DNA from 2 places in the Arthrobacter sp. 10L424 genome. Region 1 is predicted to be linked to the other one. Evidence: predicted binding sites of a transcription regulator. Region 1 holds the regulator's gene; the other holds the start of a gene.
The links. Region 1 encodes HrcA, which represses chaperone genes, less so after heat shock. Its sites were predicted from a motif close to TTNGCACTCGNNNNNNNCGAGTGCNAA; they were not measured.

Region 1 (5,174 bases):
CACCGGCACGGCGCTTGCAGCCCGGCTGCTGGCGCATGGACCGGCAACACCGGCAGACAAACGCCGGCACACGAACACCAAGCAGATAAGGGCAGCGGCGATCAGACGACGCGGGATCGGACAGACAACAGCAGCAGGCGCGCGGATACGACCGCGCATGCTGCTGCTGATGCTGCCCGCTGCGCTTGTCCTGTCCGGCTGTGTGGCCACTCCCCAGCCCGGCATCACGAACTCCAACACTCCCTCGCAGGTGATGTCCGCCCAGGCATCGGCGGCGACCACGAGTGCGCCGCTGGAGACCACGCAGGCTTCCAACAAGGCGCCGGTCTACTGGATCGGCCGGAGCAATGACAACACGTTCCTCTACCGGGAGTTCCGTGACGTCCCGGAACAGGACAACCCGGTCACCCGGGCGCTTCGCGTGATGATGTCGCAGAAGCCGCTCGATCCGGACTTCTTCACGCCCTGGCAGAACCCCAAGAAGCTGGCGTCCTCCATCTCGGGCAAGAACGTCATCACCGTCGACATGTCCGCGGACGCATTCAACAGCAATGTGGATCCTGCCATGGCCGAGCGCGCGGTCCAGCAGCTCGTGTACACCGCGACGGCGGCCGCCGCCAGCGCCGGGCTGATCGACTCCGGCCAGCAGATCCAGGTGGTGGTGCTCGTGGACGGTCACACCGACTACGTCGCCTTCAACCACGTCCGCCTCGGCGCCCCGACCTCGCGCAGCACCGGGATGGTCGCCCCGGTCTGGATCATTGATCCCCAGGAAGGTACCTCCCTCGCGGACGGCGCCGTCAAGGTCTCCGGCCGCAGCACAGCTCCGGGAGGCGAGCTCCGGTGGGAGATCCTGCGGATCGACGGCAGCATCAAGACCAGCTACCTGAAAGGTACGGTCACCGCCTCCGCCGAGGCCGGCCAATCGGGTGCCTTCAGCCTCTCGGTAAACCTCGGGCCTGGCAACTACGAGGTCAGGGTGTCCCAGCTTGAGGCCGGCAACCCGGCCGGCGAACTGAACGTCGACACCCGCGGGTTCACGGTCAAGTAGCCCGACCCCTGCCCGAACCCGTCCGCGGCCCCGTAACGGCCCTCCTGAACGCTCAGAACGGCGGTGTGGGCCCACTCCGCCAGGGTTCCCTGGCCGAGTTTGCGAGGCGAGGGTGCCGGTGGGGAGGGTGCCGGTGGGGAGCAGTCGATTGCTTCTTAAGCCGGTCCCGGGCTACCAGCGGCCCAGAATATCGCTGGCGAGGACCGTCGCGGCGGGGCCCGCCGTGGACGACCGCAGCACATGGTGTCCCAGCAGGGCCGTCACGGCGCCGGCGTCGCAGAGCCTGGTCACTTCGCGCGGGCTGATGCCGCCCTCGGGACCCACGATCAGCAGCACCTCGCGGCCCCCGCGGGACCCGTCGCCCTCGGTCAGGTCGGCAGCAGGCAAGTCAGCAACAGGCAATTCACCAGCGGAGTCGGCCTGCCAGGCCCCCAGCACCTCGCGCAGCGGACGCACGGCGTCCTCGTGCAGGATGATCGCGAGGTCCGCGGCGGCCACCGCCGCCTGCAGCCCGGCGCCGTCGACGGCGGAGCGAACTTCCGGGATCCATGCCCGCCTGGCCTGCTTCGCCGCTGCCGTGACCACCGACTGCCACTTGGCGTGCGCCTTCGCCGCACGCTCGGCCTTCCAGCGGACGATCGACCGTTCGGCCTGCCACGGCACAACCGCGTCGATTCCCAGCTCGGTGGCGGTCTCGGCCGCGAGCTCGTCCCGGTCGCCTTTCGCGAGAGCCTGGACGAGGACCAGCCGCACCGCTGGCCGGGGCTCCTCGAAGAGCCCGGAGCAATGCACCGTCAGCTCATTCGGGGCGACGGCGGCGACGGCGCCGGTCAGGCGCTTGCCGGCGCCGTCGGCGATGTCCACAGGCTCCCCCACGGCAAGACGCTTCACCGTGACGGCATGGCGGGCTTCAGGTCCGTCGAGAACGAAGTCGGAACCGGGAACCAGCCCGTCCAAAGTGCCGGGGGCAGTGAAAAAGACCGGGTTGCTCACCGCTACAGGTTACCGAGCCGGTCCCGAAGCTTCGCGAAGACCCCGCCGCTCGCTGCGAGCTTCCCTTCGGTGAACTGCTCACCGCGCAGCTTCGCGAGCTGGCGGAGCAGGTCCTCCTGGGCGGCGTCGAGCTTGGCGGGGGTGTCCACCTGAAGGTGGACCTTGAGGTCGCCGCGGCCGTAGCCGCGCAGGTGGGTGACGCCGAGCCCGCGCAGCGTAATGACCTCACCGGACTGGGTGCCCGCCTTGACGTCGATCTCCTGCTGGCCGTCGAAGGTGTCGAGGGTGAGCTCGGTGCCCAGCGCCGCCGCCGTCATGGGGATGTTGAGGCTGGCGTGAAGGTCGTCGCCGTCGCGCACGTACGTGGCGTCGTTGTTGACCCGGATCTCCACGTAGAGGTCGCCGGCGGGGCCGCCGGCAGGGCCGGCCTCGCCCTGGCCGGAGAGCTGGATGCGGGTGCCGGTGGCGACGCCGGCAGGGACCTTGACCGTCAGGGAGCGCCGGCTGCGGATCCGGCCTTGGCCGGCGCATTCGTTGCAGGGGTCCTTGATGACAGTGCCGAAGCCCTCGCAGGAACCGCAGGGCGCTGCGGTCATGACCTGGCCGAGGATGGAACGGACGGCGCGCTGGACCTGGCCGCTGCCGCCGCAGATGTCGCAGCGTTCCGGGTGGCTGCCTTCACGGCAGCATGAGCCCTCACACGTGGGGCAGGTGACAGCCGTGTCGACTTCGAGTTTCTTGTTGACGCCGAACACGGCGTCGCGGAGGTCGATCCGGACGCTGATCAGGGCGTCCTGGCCGCGGCGGACCCGTGAGGCCGGTCCGGCCTGGCCGCCGGCGCCGAAGAAGGTCTCGAAAATGTCCTGGAACGCGAAGCCCTGGCCGGAGTAGCTGCCGCCGCCGAAACCGTTGTCGGTGCCGTTCTCGTTGCCCGTGGTGTCGTAGATCCGGCGCTTCTGCGGATCGGACAGGACCTCGTAGGCGTGCGTGACCGCCTTGAACCGGTCCGAAGCGTCATCCCCGGGGTTCACGTCCGGGTGGAGGGTCCGCGCCAGTTTGCGGTAGGCCTTCTTGATCTCTTCGCCCGTAGCTTCGCGGGAGACTCCAAGAACGTCGTAATGGCTGCTCAAAGTTGTATCTCTTCCTTTTTGTACTGCCGGTGGGGCACTGCCTGTTAGGGGCAAGAAGTCTGGTGTCAGAATGTCTGGACGGGCGCGGTGTGCCGTCCGTCAGGGGCCGAGAATCCTTGAAAGGTAGCGGGCCACCGCACGGACGGCGGCCATGGTGGTGGGATAGTCCATCCGGGTGGGACCCAGCACGCCGACCTTCGCCGTCGCGTCCGGACCGTAACCGGTCGCCACCACGGAGGCCTCGGCGAGCCCCACGTACGGGTTCTCCCGGCCGATGCTGACCGTCACGCCCCGCGGGTCCGCGGCCATGTCGCTCAGCAGGCGGAGCATGACCACCTGTTCCTCGAGGGCTTCCAGTACCGGGCCGATGCTCAGCGGGAAGTCCACGTTGGAGCGGGCGAGGTTGGCGGTTCCGGCCATGACCATGCGCTCCTCGCGGCTGCTCGTGGCCAGCGCCTCGAGGCCGCGGGCCAGTGCCTGGGCTGCGGCGCGCCGCGCGGGCGGGCAACTGCCAACCACGGACTGCAGTGACTGCGGCAACAGGTTCAGCGGCGTCCCGGCGAGGCCGCCGAGGAACCGCGTGCGGAGTTCAGCCAGGGCCTCGTCGCCGAAGTCCTGCCCCACGTCAATGACCCGCTGTTCCACCTTGCCGGTGTCCGCGATCAGCACCATAAGCACCTTGCGGGGCGCCAGCAGGACGAATTCGATGTGCCGGACCTTGGCGCGGCTGAGATGCGGATACTGCACGACGGCGACCTGGTTTGTCAGGTGCGCGAGCAGCCGGACTGTCCGGTCCAGGACATCGTCGAGGTCGTCGGAACCCTCCAGCAGGGCCTGGATGGCGCGGCGTTCTGCCGGTGAGAGCGGCTTCACCGCCGAAATCTGGTCCACGAAGAGCCGGTAGCCCTTGTCGGTGGGGATGCGGCCGGCACTCGTGTGCGGCGCTGTGATGAGGCCCTCATCCTCCAGGGCTGCCATGTCATTGCGGATCGTGGCACTGGATACGCCCAGGTGATGCCGTTCCACAAGGGCTTTCGAGCCGACGGGTTCCCGTGAATGGACGTAGTCCTCCACGATGGCGCGCAGCACTTCGAGTTTGCGTGGTTCGCTCACGCTCCACCTCCCTTCGACTGTCCCGCATCCGGTGCCGCCGTTCGCCGGCCGCACCGCACGCTCTGCTGGCACACGGCATGTTGGTTAGCACTCGACATGCCTAAGTGCTAACCAGTCTAATATGAGTCGCCGCGTTGTTAGCATTGGATTCGCTCCGGGCGTTCTTCCCGGGGCAAGTGTTTTCGGGCACAGCCCGCCATAGCAAACCGATCACAAAGCAGTGTGGAACCGATGTCGTACCAGAACTGGGGCCCCCAGGACCTGTCCGCCCCCGCCAAGGCCCAGCTTCCGGAGGTGCCGGTGGAACGCGGCATGGTCCTCGAAGATGTGCAGTCCGGCTGGGTGGGCGCCGTGACCCGGGTGGAGAAGTCCGGCGGGATGCACGTCGTCGCCCTGGAGGACCGCCGCGGCAAGTCCCGCTCCTTCCGGCTCGGCTTCGGCTTCCTGCTGGACGGACAGCCGATCCGGCTGATGCCGCCCGCACCCCGGGCCGCTGCGGCCGCCGCCGGCAGCAGAACAGCTTCCGGCTCCGTCCGGGTGGCGGGCCAGCGCGCGCAGGTCGCCAAGGCGAGCCGGATCTGGGTGGAAGGCAAGCACGACGCCGAACTCGTCGAGAAGGTCTGGGGTGACGATCTCCGGGTGGAGGGCATCGTCGTCGAACCGCTGCACGGCATCGACGACCTCGCCGGGGCCGTGGCCGCCTTCCGGCCCGGCCCCGGGCGCCGGCTGGGTGTCCTGGTGGACCACCTGGTCCCCGATTCCAAGGAGTCCCGGATCGCCGACGCCGTCATGGCATCGCCCGGGGCGGCCGGCAACGTGCTGATCGTCGGCCACCCCTATGTGGACGTCTGGCAGGCGATCCGGCCCGGTGTGCTGGGGATCGAGAA
Region 2 (5,174 bases), on a different contig from region 1:
CTGGTGAGGACCAGGGTGGCCGTTTTCCTGCCCTTGTTCTTTCCGCCGCCCGGGAGGAGCTGTTTGCGGAGCTCTTCCGGGGTGACCGACGTGCCGCGCTTCTTGATATCCAGGACTCCGATGCCCTGGTCCTTGACCCAGGCCTTGAGTGCCTTGACGTTGTAGGGCATCACGTCCAGCACCTTGTAGGCCCGGGCGAAGGGCGTGTCGCGCAGTTCCGGGGCGCAGATGTAGGCGATGTGCTCGTCCACGAGGTGCCCGCCCAGCTGGAGCGCGACGTCCGCCACCAGCCCGGCGCGGATGACGGCGCCGTCGGGCTCATACAGGTATCCCTCGACGGGCCCCACCGGGGCGGCCGGGCCGCCGTCGAAGTCCTCAGAACTGGTGAGCTCCGCCGCCCCGGCGGGGCCGAGCAGGAGGGCCGCCCGCCGGATCCCCGGACGCCGGACCGCGTTGAACCACAACGCCACTTCGGTGACGTCCCCGCCAACGGACACCCACTGGGCTTCGCAGCCCTTGGGGACAGAGTCGTGCGGCATGCCCGGGCCCATCTTCACGCCCACGGCCAGGCCGGCGCCGGCCAGCGACTCAACGAAGGACAGCGGCGGGGAGAAGTCCTCCGGATCCCAGATCCGCTTGGTGCCCGAGGTGGAGGTGGTGCGGCGCGCCGGATCCAGCCAGACTCCGTCCATTGCGTCGAGGGGCACCGTCGTCGCATCGGCATGGACCACTGTGGCGTTCCGGAAGGGGATCAGGTTCATCGTGGCGCAGGCCGCCGTCGTCTCATCCATTTCCACCGCCGTAACGGTCAGGTCCAGCGAGGCGAGCGCCATGGCGTCGGCGCCGAGGCCGCAGCCGAGATCAGCCACGTGCTGCACGCCGGCCTCCGCGAAGCGCTGCGCGTGCCGGGCCGCCACGGTAAGCCGGGTGGCCTGCTCCAGGCCCGCCTGGGTGAAGATCATCTGCCGGGCGAACTCGCCGAACTTGGCTTCCGCCTTGGTTCGGAGCCGGGACTGGGTGAGTACGGCGGAGACGAGTTCGGGGGAGTGGCCGGCCTTCCGGAGGGAGGCGTTGAGGCGGAACGCCTCGTCCTCCCGGTACGGGCCCAGCGACGCCAGCAGCTCCCAGCCTTCGGGGTTAAGGAGCGGGGCTATCTGGTCCTGCGGTGCGTCAGCCATGGTCACAAGCCTAGTTCAGGGCGCCGGTGGGGCCGTGCGCCCGATAGGCTTGACGGCATGGATGACAGCGGCGCAGCAAACGACGGCACGGACGAAAACTACCGGGAGGTCGACGCCGCACAGCAGGACGCCGACGGCGGCCGTCCCGCCCGCCAGGGGCTCGCCCGCTACGCCCGGCCGGCACTGATCGCCGGAGCCGTCATCGCGGTCGTCTGCGCGGCGCTGCTGGTCATCATCTTCTTCCTGGACTCCTTCAACGCCACCGTCTATTCGGTCGGCGGCAAGGACGTTACGGACGCCACCGACGAGGCGAAGTCCATCCGCGAGAGCTACGCCGCGGCCCGCATCGGCGGCATCGTTTTCCTGATCACCGGAATTGTCCTGGCTGCGGCGGGAGGCCTGGTGCTGTACCGGCACCGCAACGAGCCGGGCCCGGACGACGAGGACAACGGCGAGGACGTGGACTTCGAGGACCTCGGCGGCCGGTAGTCACCAACGCCTGCTGGACATGCCCCGCTCCCGTCATTCCGGGTGAACATGTCCCTCCGCGAAGCCCTTGAACCGCGGGGCATGTCAATTGCTTGGCGCGGGCAGGGGGCATGATGCCAATGTGTCCATCGGCCGCAACAAGGTATGGACATGTCCCTCTGCGCAGCCCGCGAAAAATGGGCATGTCCCTCTGACGGTCCCGAACAAACCGGCATGTCCACCGGGTAAAAGCGTTCACCGGGAACGAACTTCTGGCACTCACCTTGACCGAGTGCTAACTACTTACATAGAGTCGTCATTAGCACTCTCCCTAGGAGGGTGCTAACACCTGAAGCTTGACAGCCAGGCTGCTGCCGGCACCGCGACGACGGTCTGTACGCCTGGGCACCACAGCTTTAAAGTCCACGAATTTGCTGACGAATAGGAGAGGTCCTTGTCGGTCTCTATTAAGCCTCTTGAGGATCGTATTGTTGTCCGCCCGCTCGAAGCCGAGCAGACCACGGCTTCCGGCCTGGTTATCCCGGACTCCGCGCAGGAAAAGCCGCAGGAAGGCGAAGTTGTTGCAGTAGGCCCCGGCCGCTTTGACGACAACGGCAACCGCGTTCCCATCGATGTTGCCGTTGGCGACGTCGTCATCTACTCCAAGTACGGTGGAACCGAAGTCAAGACCGGCGGCACCGAGTACCTCGTGCTCTCCGCCCGCGACGTTCTCGCGATCGTCGTAAAGTAACTCTCTTGGACCCCGTGCAGCAGACCCTTTCGCATTGAATGGATCAGTTGCGCGGGGTTCTGTCTTGAAAGGACAAAACCATGGCAAAGCAGCTTGCGTTTAACGACGCTGCCCGCCGGTCGCTTGAAGCCGGCATCGATAAGCTCGCCAACACGGTCAAGGTGACGCTCGGCCCGCGCGGCCGCAACGTCGTGCTGGACAAGAAGTGGGGCGCCCCCACGATCACCAACGACGGCGTCACCATCGCCCGTGAAGTCGAGCTGGACGACCCGTACGAGAACCTTGGCGCGCAGCTTGCCAAGGAGGTCGCCACCAAGACCAACGACGTTGCCGGCGACGGCACCACCACCGCTACGGTGCTGGCCCAGGCCCTCGTCAAGGAAGGCCTCCGCAACGTTGCGGCCGGCGCCGCCCCGGGCCAGATTAAGCGCGGCATCGAGGTCTCTGTCGAGGCCGTCGCCGCCCGCCTGCTCGAAAACGCCCGCCCGGTCGAAGGCACCCAGGTCGCCAACGTCGCCTCCATCTCCGCCCAGAGCGACGAGGTCGGCGAGCTCCTGGCCGAGGCATTCGGCAAGGTCGGCAAGGATGGTGTGATCACCATCGAGGAATCCTCCACCACGCAGACCGAACTGGTCCTCACCGAGGGCATGCAGTTCGACAAGGGCTACCTGTCCCCGTACTTCGTCACCGACGCGGAACGCCAGGAAGCAGTCCTCGAAGACGCGCTGATCCTGATCAACCAGGGCAAGATTTCTTCCGTCCAGGACTTCCTGCCGCTGCTGGAGAAGGCGCTGCAGAGCTCCAAGCCGCTGTTCATCATTGCCGAAGACGTTGACGGCGAGGCTCTGTCCACGCTGATCGTCAACCGCATCCGCGGCACCCTGAACGTTGTTGCCGTCAAGGCGCCGGGCTTCGGCGACCGCCGCAAGGCCATGCTGCAGGACATCGCCACCCTTACCGGTGCGCAGGTTGTCTCGCCGGAACTGGGCCTCAGCCTGGACACGGTCGGCCTCGAGGTGCTGGGTACTGCCCGGCGCATCACGGTGACCAAGGACAACACCACCATCGTTGACGGCGCCGGATCGGCCGAGGACGTCGCAGCCCGGGTTTCCCAGCTGCGCGCCGAGCTGACCCGCACCGATTCCGACTGGGACAAGGAAAAGCTGCAGGAACGCCTGGCCAAGCTGGCCGGCGGCATCGGCGTGATCAAGGTTGGCGCTGCCACCGAGGTCGAGCTGAAGGAAAAGAAGCACCGCATCGAGGACGCCGTGTCCTCGACCCGCGCTGCCCTTGAAGAAGGCATCGTTGCCGGCGGCGGCTCCGCCCTCATCCACGCCCTCAAGGCGCTCGACGAGGACCCGGCTGTCCAGGCACTCGAAGGCGACGCTGCCGCTGCTGTTGGCATCGTCCGCCGGGCGCTGACCCAGCCGCTGCGCTGGATCGCCCAGAACGCCGGCTTCGACGGCTATGTCGTCGTCGCCAAGGTGGCCGAATCGGCTGTCAACCAGGGCTTCAACGCCAAGAGTGGCGTCTACGAAGACCTGATCGCGGCCGGCGTCATCGACCCCGTGAAGGTAACGCGTGCGGCCCTCCGCAACGCGGCTTCCATCGCGGCACTGGTGCTCACCACGGAAACCCTCGTGGTCGAGAAGCCGGCTGACGAAGACGCGCACGCGGGCCACAGCCACTAGCTCCAAGCCGCTGCAGTCCAGGCCGGTCCGGCGTCAGCCGGGCCGGCCTTTGCTGTGCCCGCCCGGGTGTGCGCCGGCCTGCCCCGTCCTGCCCCAGGAGGGCCGGGTGCCTAGCGCTGCGCCCGCGGTGTCTTGCGCCTCAGGCGCACCGCCGCGGCGTCGGGCAGCCGTTTGGTGACGAGGCGGTAGAAGACCAGCACGGCAACGGCCGCCGCCACGATGCCCACCAGGTTCAGGGCCAGTTGAAGGGCGGAACCCGCCGCTTTCTCATACTCGCCCAGCACCAGCGCGACGGCCACGAATCCGGCGGCGGGGACCGTCGTCACGGAAATGAAGACGCCGGTCAGGGCGGCGGAGCGCCCGGTGATCACGGACAGCATTCCGGCGATGCCGGCCAGCACGGCGACGATCAGCGAGTACGGACCCGGGTGGTAGATAAAGTCTGCTGCCGAGCCCCGGTCCAGGACATCGGCGGGGAAGAGGCCCAGCGGGACGGAGAGCCAGGCCGTGAAAGCCGCTGCCAGCATGGCGACGGGGAATCCGACGCCGAGGGCGAGCGCGGCGCGCCGGCCCAGGCTCCATTGCCGCCGCACGAGCGCCACGGCCAGCGCCGCCAGCGGGCCGAACTCAGGACCCACAGCCATCGCTCCGACGATCAGAATTGTCGAGTCCGTGACGATGCCGATGGCCACCAGCTGGGTCGCCAGGATGAGGAAGGCAAGGAAGCTCCACGTCAGCCGCGAGTCTTCGCCCGTCTGCCGGGACACCTCGTCCCAGATCACGGCGTCCGCGCCTTCGCCGGGCGCGTCGGCGCTGGCCTTGTCCGCCCGGTCGGAGAGCACCAGCTCCGGCATGGTGACCGAGATCGACCCCTGCTCCTGGACATTCAGGAGATGGAGCTTCTCCACCAGCCGCTCCACGGACTCCCGCGCCAGCAGGACATGGATGACATCCCCCGGAGGGAGAACGGACGCGCCCGGCTGGCGGGACACCTCGGCGACGCCAACCACGTCGGTGGAGCAGTTCACTACGGCGTCGGACAACTCTTCCGGGACACAAATGCGCAGTTGTGCGATCACGATGCGG

Region 2: a site for HrcA is predicted at 1,919-1,945, ahead of groES (co-chaperone GroES). Genes of this name have one in related genera too.

Annotation. Positions count from the first base shown of each region.
Region 1 is NZ_JBFTJH010000003.1:503,676-508,849, forward strand. It holds gene AC1DC5_RS07910 (GerMN domain-containing protein) at 158-1,051, shown strand; gene AC1DC5_RS07915 (16S rRNA (uracil(1498)-N(3))-methyltransferase) at 1,223-2,044, opposite strand; gene dnaJ (molecular chaperone DnaJ) at 2,047-3,174, opposite strand; gene hrcA (heat-inducible transcriptional repressor HrcA) at 3,274-4,287, opposite strand; gene AC1DC5_RS07930 (DUF3097 domain-containing protein) at 4,519-5,174, shown strand, end outside.
Region 2 is NZ_JBFTJH010000001.1:441,721-446,894, forward strand. It holds gene AC1DC5_RS02125 (THUMP-like domain-containing protein) at 1-1,178, opposite strand, end outside; gene AC1DC5_RS02130 (hypothetical protein) at 1,236-1,667, shown strand; gene groES (co-chaperone GroES) at 2,101-2,397, shown strand; gene groL (chaperonin GroEL) at 2,478-4,088, shown strand; gene AC1DC5_RS02145 (DUF389 domain-containing protein) at 4,199-5,167, opposite strand.